DNA from 2 places in the Mycobacterium sp. NGS69 genome. Region 1 is predicted to be linked to the other one. Evidence: riboswitches for the same ligand, from Rfam matches in the RefSeq annotation. Region 1 holds a riboswitch; the other holds the start of a gene.
What was found. Region 1 has a riboswitch for magnesium ahead of AC5Y2S_RS20725 (PPE family protein). Riboswitches for the same ligand answer to the same signal wherever they lie in the genome.

Region 1 (5,117 bases):
TTCTATGAGCTTTCTATTAATTTCCAATGGGTGAGCGGTTCGCATTGCCGGGCGCTGGCACCGGTGCCACCATGATCCTCAATGCTCATCGCCGAGCGCAGTTTCCCCGCGGAAATGGGTCTTGAGAAGGGGATTTAGGTCTATCGTCGCAAGACGCCTAGAAATCAGGCGGCTTTTGCCCTACGCATGGTTTTCGCCGGGGCCTCGTCCCGATTCGGGCAACCATGGCGCCCGTCCGTGAGCGCCTCGGGCGATGACGGGAGGTGGGCGCACTGGCCGAGTTGACCATTAACGCATGAGAACAACGACCGTTTCTTTCCGATCCGGTCGCGGCGCGCTCGCCGCCGTTTGATTCGGCAACACCCGACATCGCTCGGCGGCCACCTGCCCGGAACCGGGTCGGACTATCAGCTTCTTTAAGGAGTAGTCCGATGTATTTCTTTGTAACACAACGGAAATCGCCGCGCAACGCAACCGTGCATGCCGCCGAAACCGTGACGGCCGGTTAAGGGAGGTGTTGGCAATGGATTTCGGAGCACTACCACCAGAAGTCAACTCCGCCCGCATGTATGCCGGGCCGGGCTCAGCGCCGATGATGGCCGCCGCGACGGCCTGGGCCGCGCTCGGTGCGGAGCTCGGTTCGACGGCGGCCTCATACGACGCGGTCATCACGGGGCTGACGAGCGAGGAGTGGATGGGGCCGGCCGCCGCGTCGATGGGCGCCGCCGCGGCGCCCTATGTCCAGTGGATGACCAGCACCGGGGCGCTCGCCCAGCAGGCGTCCGCTCAGGCGGCGGCCGCGGCGGCGGCCTACGAGGCCGCGTTCGCCATGACGGTGCCCCCGGCGGAGGTGGCGGCCAACCGCGCCCTGCTCGCGGCGCTGGTTGCGACCAACTTCCTCGGGCAGAACACCCCGGCGATCGCCGCCACCGAGGCGCTGTACGGCGAAATGTGGGCCCAAGACGCGGCGGCGATGTACGGCTATGCGGGGAGCTCGGCGGCGGCCTCGACGCTGACGCCGTTCGATCAGCCGGTCCAGACCACCAATCCGGCCGGGCCGGCCGCCCAGGCGTCGGCGGTCACGCAGGCCACGGGCACGGCGGCGGGCACCGGCAGCCAGACGGTGGACCAGCTGATGTCCGCGATACCCACTGCGCTGCAAGGGTTCTCGTCACCGCTGTCGGGGATCGCGAACCCCGCCGCGGCCATCCCGGGCCAGGGACTACTCGACGCCATCCTGAACTTCCTGGACGGGGCAGACGGCAACGCGATCGGCACGTTCTTGAACTCCTCGTTCGTCAACGGGTTCGTCTCGGCCGGATACGTGAGCCCCGCCATCATCGAACCGGCCGTCACGGCCGCGATGGCCGACATCAACGCGGTGTCGGTGGCCGCACAACCCGCGGCGACCGCGCTCCCGCCCATGGGCGCGGGCTCCGGGAACGCCATTTGGACGCCCCTGCCGGGAGCCGCCGGGATGGCGTTGGGATCGGGCGGCCTGGGAGCCGCGGACCTGAGCGGGTTTTCGGCCGGCACCAACCAGGCGGCTTTGGTGGGGCGATTGTCGGTGCCACAGGCCTGGACGGCCGTCGCCCAGGTGGAGAACCACGCGGGGGCAACGTTCGCCGGCGGTGGCTGGACCAACGCGGTCGGTCCGGGCGCTGGCGCGGTGCCGGCCGGAGCGGCACCGATTCCGGGTATGCCGGGCATGCCCGCCGCCACGGCCGCGGGAGGCTACGGCCACGGCCCGCGCTACGGCTTCCGCGTGACCGTGATGCCGCGCCCACCGGCCGCCGGGTGACGGCCGGACTGTTGCAAACGCGTTGCAGCTGGGTTGACTTATCGACTAGCCGGGTGCCACCATGGCCTCTGCAAGCACCTCGCTAGGTGAGGCGTCTGCACGGATACAGGCCACTGACCTCGAACGTCGAAAGACGCCCAGGGTCAGGACAGCTCCTCCCGGCTTAAGGGTTGAGCCCAAGTGGCTTCCGGCTCGGCTGAATCGGATACGCCGTGTGGTGCCAAAGCTCTGACGAGAGGGGTGTGGTCTCCGGGAGTCCCAGCCCGGGCCCTTCTCCCCGTGTGCGAGTCGAAGGCATCCCCGTGTGCCCAGGCCGTGAGGAGGTGAGAGCGAAATGAGTCTCGGCGATAGTCCGTATTCCAGATCGACCATTTCGATTCGATCCGGCCCCGGCCCCTTTCTGACTGTCTGAACGGCTCACCCCGCCAGACCTCGTACCGACGCGTCCGCCTAGCGGATCGCGCCGGTGGATCGCGCTGATACCAGCCACCATTGCCGGCCGGCCCGGATCACCCTCTTCACGTGAGGAGTAGTCCGATGTCGCTTGTCTTCGCACGTCCGGCGGCGCTCGCTGATGTGGCCCGCGACTTTGCCGTAGCCACAACACGTTTCAGCACGCACACCACCACAATCGCGGCGCGTTAGGGGAGGGGGCCGACGATGACCGCCGCACTCGATTTCGCGACGCTTCCACCGGAAGTGAACTCCGGCCGGATGTACACCGGGACGGGCTCGGGCCCGATGCTGGCCGCCGCGTCGGCTTGGCATGGGCTCGCGGCCGAATTGCGCTCCACCGCATCGTCTTACGGCGCGGTGTTGGCCGCGCTCACCGGTGAGGAATGGCACGGCCCGGCATCGGTGGCGATGGCCGCCGCCGCCGCGCCGTACGCGGCCTGGTTGGGTACGACGGCCGAGCGGGCCGAGCAGACCGCGGTACAGGCCGAGGCCGCCGCGGCGGCCTACGAGGCCGCGTTCGCCGAGACGGTGCCCCCGCCGGTCATCGCGGCCAACCGTGCCCAGCTGATGGCGCTGATCGCCACCAACATCCTCGGCCAGAACACGCCGGCGATCGCGGCGACCGAGGCCCAGTACGCCGAAATGTGGGCCCAAGACGCCGCCGCGATGTACGGCTACGCCGCCTCGTCCGCGGTCGCCACCCAGTTGAGCCAGTTCACCGAGCCGCAGCGGACAACCAGCCCCGGCGGGCCGAGCGCGCAGTCGGCGGCGGTGGCCCAAGCCGTCGCCACCCCGGCCGGCGCTCAGCAGAGCACGATGTCGCAGCTGATGTCCGCGCTGCCCTCCGCGCTGCAGGGGCTGGCGTCGCCCGCGTCGTCGCAGACTCCGGCGGCGGAGATCATGGGGCTCCTCACCGGGTCCGGGTCGGGATCCGCGACGCTGGACAACCTTTGGGCCGAGTGGGGACCCAACGCCAACATCTGGAACACCGCCTTCTCGTCCGGGTTCTACATGCCCAGCAACACGCTGGCGCCATTCCTGAGCCTGCTGGGCCAGGGGGCCGCCGCCGACGCGGCCGACGCGGCCGGCCAGGCGATCGACGGCGCGATCGGTGAGGCGGTCGCGGGCCCCGCCGTCGGGGGCGTCGGCAGTGGCGTCTCGGCCGGGCTCGGGCACGCGCCGATGATCGGAGCGCTATCGGTGCCGCCGAGTTGGACCGCACCCGCGCCATTGGCCGGGCCGCTGGCGTCGTCGCTCGGCGGGACGCCCATGGTGGCGCCCCCGGCCATGGCGGCCGGCATGCCCGGGATGCCGATCGGGCCCACCGGTGTGCAACCCTACGGGCGGGCCATGCCGCAGTACGGCTTCCGCCCCACCTTCGTCGCGCGCCCCCCGGCGGCCGGCTAGGACCGGTCGCCGGGCGCCGCCTCACAGGCGGCGCCCGCGCGGATTGAGCTTTCCGCAACCTCGCGATCACACCGCCGGGCAGCGCTGCGGCGCGGTGGCCACAGCGAATCGGCCAAAGCCGCTCACAGCAAACTTCCAGCAGCAAATCAGCGTTCGGGCAGCAACGAATGCGTACGCTAGGTGAAATTTAGGGGAGCACCGGATGACGACAAACTTTCGATTCGGCGACGGTGGCCGCCGACGCGGCTGTGTCCAGGCGGATGCACCTGGGCAACGGGCGCGGAGGGGCCGGCGGCAACATCGCCGCGCCGACGGTGCCGTCGGAGCGTGCCGGGCTTGAATGCATTTCATAAGAATTGCGGTGGACGCGCGAGCTAACATGGAAATTGCCGTTTCGCGAGCTCGACGAGCCCTCACACTCACCACATGACGAATATGTTAATTGCTTAACGCAGTGCAATAAGGACGGCGCGGCGTATTAATTGCACCGATTCGGATGCGTAGAGCAGGCGGACGGCGGCGTTCTGTCGACAGATCGTGTTCACATTCAGACAAATTAAGGCCCGTTCCTGACCGCTTGCTGGATATCGCCTTCGAGTAAGCTGGACAAGGCATTCGACACAGAAATGTCGTAGCTGATGAGCAGCATTCTCACAGGCACAAGGGGCCTCTGACACTCGTCGTTTACCTTACTATTACATCCCGGGAACGCGTCGCGAATACGTTTCGATCACGATGATCGCTACATTAGGTCAGCGGCGCCTAACGCCGGGCGGACCGCCGCCTCTGACACATTTTGAATGGGAGTGTGGAACCCTGTTGTCTTCATACACGTCAAATCAGCGCATGAATTCAACGGCGGATTCCATGGATTTCATTAGAGCTGCCGCGTGGGTGCGGACGGGGCGGAAAGCCGCGCCTACCATGGCGGCCACTCAGGGGAGCGGGAGGAAATAGATGTTGGATTTCGGTGCGCTACCACCGGAGATCAACTCCGGACGGATGTATGTCGGCGCGGGGTCGGGGCCGATGCTGGCAGCCGCGGCGGCCTGGGACGAGTTGGCGACGGAGTTGCAGTCGACAGCCGCCGCTTACGGCTCGACGATCCAGACTCTGGCGGCCGGACCGTGGACCGGGCCGTCGTCCATCGCGATGGCGGCGGCGGCCTCCCCATACGTGGCGTGGATGAGCGCGACGGGCGCCCAGGCCGAAGAGGCGGCCAGCCAGGCCAAGATCGCCGCGGGCGCCTACGAGACGGCGTTCGCGGCCACGGTGCCCCCGCCGGTGATCGCCGCCAACCGGGCCCTGCTTATGACGCTGATCGCCACCAACTTCCTGGGACAGAACACCCCGGCGATCGCGGCCACCGAGGCCCAATACGCCGAGATGTGGGCCCAGGATGCCGCCGCGATGTATGCCTACGCGGCCTCGTCGGCGACCGCGTCGACGCTGA
Region 2 (5,117 bases), on a different contig from region 1:
CGCTCGGTGGTGCTCGACATGGTCGAGGAGTTCATCGACACCATCGGCCGGCTCGACGGCCTGGTCGATACGTGACCAGCGCGGCCCGCCGGCGCCGCGCGGTCAGCGACGAGGACAAGTCACAGCGGCGCGAGCAGATCATGTCGGCCGCCAAGGAAGTGTTCGCGCGCAAGGGTTTTCACGCAACGACGATCGCCGACATCGCCAAGCGGGCCGGCCTGGCCTACGGCTCGGTCTATTGGTACTTCGACTCCAAGGACGAGTTGTTCCACGCGTTGATGGCGGCCGAGGAGAGCGCGCTGCGCACCCACGTCGTTGCGGCGCTGGGGGTTCCGGTCCGCAGCGTCGGGCAGGAGGAGTCGCTTCGGGTCGCGGTGCGGGCGACGCTGGAGTTCTTCGAGTCCGACAAGGCGACGGTCAAGCTGCTGCTGCGCGACCCGTGCGCGCTGGGCGAGCGATTCGAAAAACATCTCGGCGGGATCTACGAGCGGTTCATCGACGACATCGAAAGCTTCATCGTGGCCGCCCAGGAGCGCGGTGAGGTGGTGAGCGCCCCGCCGCGCATGGTGGCGTACACGCTGGCGGCGCTGGTCGGCCAGCTGGCGCAACGGCGGCTGAGCACCGACGACGACGTCACCGCAGCTCAGGTGGCTGATTTCGTGGTGGCGCTGGTGCTGGACGGGCTGCGCCCGCGGGGGGCGGGGTCCGGCGCGCCCGCAGCTTGTTAACGCCTGTGTGTTCACGTAATGACCGCATAAAGATTCGGCGACACCGACCGGATCACATTGACCGTGTCGTGGCGATCGTGCATGATCGGTCGCGTATGCACCTCGTTAGGTGAGGCGTCTACACGAATACAGGCCACTGACCCCGAACGTCCAAAGACGCCCCGGGTCAGGACAGCTCCTCCCGGCTTAAGGGTTGAGCCCAGGTGGCTTCCGAGGAATCGGACACGTCGTGTAGTGCCAAAGCTCTGACGAGAGGGGTGCGGATCTCCGGCGTTCGCCGGTTTCTGTACTCCTTTTGGTGCGCGTGGATCGCGCGGGCAAACCGAACGCGCGTCGTGACCGTCGAGGAGGTGAGGGACGCATGAGTTCCAGCGATAGTCCGGGTCGAAGTCCGGGCTGTGTTCCGTCCCGATCCGACCTGAGGCGCGACGTTTTCGGCTGAGTCGCCGCGACGCTAATTGGCTTACCGGCCAAGCGTTCTCGGATCGGAACCCCAACGGGATGGGACACGTCAGTCCAATCAACGCTCGTTTGGTTCCCGTCAGGAGACGATCATGACCGCAGTTCTGCACGACGAAGTGGTAACCGTCGCGCCCAAGCTGACCGTGGTGCGCGACACGACCCCGCCCCCCGCGCCCGCCACCGCGCCCAAGAAGGGCACGACCATCGTCATCAGCGACCCGCTGGTGGATGGTGCCGCCCACTTCCTGGCCATCGGCGTGCGTCACGTGTACGCGGCGCTGTGGCGTGTGGGTGTGCTGGAAGTCCGGGCCTAGTGGTGCTCTATTCGCTCCAAAGGGCTACCCGGCCGCAGGTCTGTCCTGAGGCCAGGTAGCCCCTTGGGGTGCGGGGTTTGAGTAGAATCGAGCAAATGGCATCGATCCGGCGATCACCGGGGAGCCTTCGGAAGAACGGCCGACAGGCTCAGTAGAACCGAACGGGTAGGCCCGTCATAGCCCTCGTCGAGCGGTCGCGCGAGAGCGCGGCAAGCGGGGTGGTACCGCGGCGCTCGCGCACCTTGCGCGTCGTCGTCCCCGGCCTGAGTATCGAGGCCACAGGAGACGACACACATCGTGACCGAGAACGCGGACGTCAAGGCGTACCCGAAGCCGGCCGGCGGGGCGCCCGATTTCCCGGCGCTCGAAGTCGACGTTCTCGACTACTGGGCCCGCGACGACACCTTCCGGGCCAGCATCGCCCGCCGCGACGGCGCCCCGGAGTACGTCTTCTACGACGGGCCGCCGTTCGCCAATGGGCTGCCCCACTACGGTCACCTGCTCACCGGCTACGTCAAAGACATCGTGCCGCGGTATCGCACCATGCGCGGCTACAAGGTGGAGCGCCGGTTCGGCTGGGACACCCATGGGCTACCCGCCGAACTCGAGGTCGAACGCCAGCTCGGCATCAACGACAAGTCCCAGATCGACGACATGGGGATCGCCGCGTTCAACGACGCCTGCCGAGAATCGGTGCTGCGCTACACCGACGAGTGGCGGGCGTACGTGACGCGCCAGGCCCGCTGGGTCGACTTCGACAACGACTACAAGACGCTGGATCCCAGCTACATGGAGTCGGTGATCTGGGCGTTCAAACAGCTGTGGGACAAGGGCCTGGCGTACGAGGGGTATCGGGTGCTGCCGTACTGCTGGCGCGACGAAACCCCGTTGTCCAATCACGAATTGCGGATGGACGACGACGTCTACCAGAGCCGCCAGGATCCGGCTCTGACGGTGGGCTTCAAGGTCACGGGCGGCGAGCTCGACGGGGCCTACCTGCTGGTGTGGACGACGACGCCGTGGACCCTGCCGTCGAACCTGGCGGTGGCCGTCAACCCGGACGTGACGTACGTGCAGGTGCGGGTGGGGGAGCGCCGTTTCGTGCTGGCCGAGGCGCGGCTGGCCGGCTACGCGCGCGAACTGGGAGAAGAGCCCGAGGTGCTGGGCACGTATCGGGGCGCGGACCTGCTGGGTCTGCGGTATGTTCCACCGTTCCCCTACTTCATGGACACCGACAAGGCGTTCCAGGTGCTTCGTGGTGACTTTGTGACCACCGAGGACGGCACCGGGATCGTGCACATGGCGCCCGCCTACGGCGAGGACGACATGGCGGTCTGCGACGCGGCCGGCATAGCCCCGGCCACTCCGGTGGATTCCAAGGGCCGGTTTGACTCCACGGTCCCGGATTACCGGGGGCAGCGCGTCTTTGACGCCAATCCGAACATCATCCGCGACCTGAAGAACGGCAGCGGTCCGGTGGCGGCCAACGGCGCGGTGTTGGTCCGCCACGAGACCTACGAACATCCCTACCCGCACTGCTGGCGCTGCCGCAACCCGCTGATCTATCGCGCGGTGTCATCGTGGTTCGTCGCGGTCACCGACTTCCGGGACCGCATGGTGGAGCTCAACCAGCAGATCACCTGGTACCCCGAACACGTCAAGGACGGCCAGTTCGGCAAGTGGCTGCAGGGCGCGCGCGACTGGTCGATCTCCCGAAATCGGTACTGGGGCAGCCCGATTCCGGTGTGGAAGTCCGACGACCCGGCCTATCCCCGCATCGACGTCTACGGCAGCCTCGACGAGCTGGAACGCGACTTCGGGGTGCGGCCCACCAACCTGCACCGGCCCTATATCGACGAGCTGACCCGGCCCAACCCCGACGACCCCACGGGTCGCAGCAAGATGCGGCGCATCCCCGACGTGCTCGACGTGTGGTTCGACTCGGGCTCGATGCCCTACGCGCAGGTGCACTACCCATTCGAAAACCGCGACTGGTTTGACGGCCACTATCCTGGCGACTTCATCGTCGAATACATCGGGCAGACGCGCGGCTGGTTTTACACCCTGCACGTGCTGGCCACCGCGCTGTTCGACCGTCCCGCGTTCAAAACCTGTGTGGCGCACGGGATTGTGCTGGGTTCCGACGGCCAGAAGATGAGCAAGTCGCTGCGCAACTACCCCGACGTTTCCGAGGTGTTCGACCGTGACGGCTCGGATGCGATGCGGTGGTTCCTGATGGCCTCGCCGATCTTGCGCGGGGGCAACCTGATCGTCACCGAGCAGGGCATCCGCGAAGGCGTGCGCCAGGTGCTGCTGCCGTTGTGGAACGCCTACAGCTTCCTGGCCCTCTACGCGCCGAAAGTCGGTAATTGGCGGACGGATTCGGCCAAAGTGCTGGACCGCTACATCCTGGCCAAGCTGGCGGAGCTGCGCGACGACCTCACCGAGTCGATGGACGTCTGCGACATCTCGGGCGCCTGCGAGCAGCTGCGCCAGTTCACCGAGGCGCTGACGAATTGGTATGTGCGGCGGTCGCGTTCGCGGTTCTGGGAGGAAGACGCCGACGCCATCGACACGTTGCACACGGTCCTGGAGGTGAGCGCTCGCCTGGCCGCGCCGCTGCTCCCGTCTGTCACCGAGATCATCTGGCGAGGCCTGACCTTCGGGCGTTCGGTGCACCTGACCGATTGGCCGGACGCGGACGCGGTGCCCGCGGATCCCGGCCTGGTCGCCGCGATGGATCAGGTCCGCGAAGTCTGCTCGGCGGCGTCGTCGCTGCGCAAGGCCAAGAGGCTGCGGGTGCGCCTGCCGTTGCCGAAACTGACCGTGGCCGTGGAGAACCCGCAGCGGCTCGAGCCGTTTGTGGACCTGATCGCCGACGAGCTCAACGTCAAGCGCGTCGAACTGACCGACGCGATCGACACGTACGGGCGGTTCGAGCTGACGGTCAACGCGCGGGTCGCCGGGCCCCGGCTGGGCAAGGACGTGCAGGCCGCCATCAAGGCGGTCAAGGCCGGCGAGGGCGTCGTCAACCCCGATGGCACCCTGACCGCGGGTCCGGCGGTGCTGCAGCCCGACGAGTACAGCGCCCGGCTGGTGGCCGCCGACCCGGATTACACGGCGGCGCTGCCCGACGGCTCCGGTCTGGTCGTGCTCGACGGCACTGTGACCCCGGAGCTGGAGGCCGAGGGCTGGGCGAAGGACCGGATCCGCGAGTTGCAGGAGTTGCGCAAGTCGACCGGGCTGGACGTGTCCGACCGCATCAGCGTCGTGATGTCGGTGCCCGGCGAGCGCGCCGACTGGGCGCGGACGCACCGCGACTTGATCGCGGGGGAGATCCTCGCGACCAGCTTCGAGTTCGGCGAGCCCGCCGACGGCTCGGAGATCGGCGACGGCGTGCGCGTGGCCATCAGTAAGGCCTGACCGCGACCGGTCGGCCGGAGGTTCCGAAAAAAAGTTCCGAAAAAAGTGTCCGGTGTGGCGGGGCTTGCTGCTCCTACCTGTGACGGCGGCCCAACGGGGGTCGCGACCACAGTTAAGGAACCGACCATGAGCACCATCGAAGACTTCCAGTCCGCTACCTTCGCCGCCATCCCGCACGAGGACCTCACGG

Region 2: linked by a shared signal. The riboswitch ahead of AC5Y2S_RS08930 (Rv1535 family protein) and the one ahead of AC5Y2S_RS20725 (PPE family protein) in region 1 are both predicted to bind magnesium.

The regions. Positions count from the first base shown of each region.
Region 1 is NZ_JCALCD010000007.1:55,094-60,210, forward strand. Features, by position in the region: gene AC5Y2S_RS20720 (PPE family protein, SVP subgroup) at 524-1,801, shown strand; M-box (ykoK) riboswitch at 1,873-2,048, shown strand; gene AC5Y2S_RS20725 (PPE family protein) at 2,462-3,664, shown strand; gene AC5Y2S_RS20730 (PPE family protein) at 4,622-5,117, shown strand, end outside.
Region 2 is NZ_JCALCD010000002.1:759,939-765,055, forward strand. Features, by position in the region: gene AC5Y2S_RS08920 (NAD(P)H-dependent flavin oxidoreductase) at 1-75, shown strand, start outside; gene AC5Y2S_RS08925 (TetR/AcrR family transcriptional regulator) at 72-728, shown strand; M-box (ykoK) riboswitch at 823-992, shown strand; gene AC5Y2S_RS08930 (Rv1535 family protein) at 1,283-1,504, shown strand; gene ileS (isoleucine--tRNA ligase) at 1,802-4,927, shown strand; gene AC5Y2S_RS08940 (hypothetical protein) at 5,054-5,117, shown strand, end outside.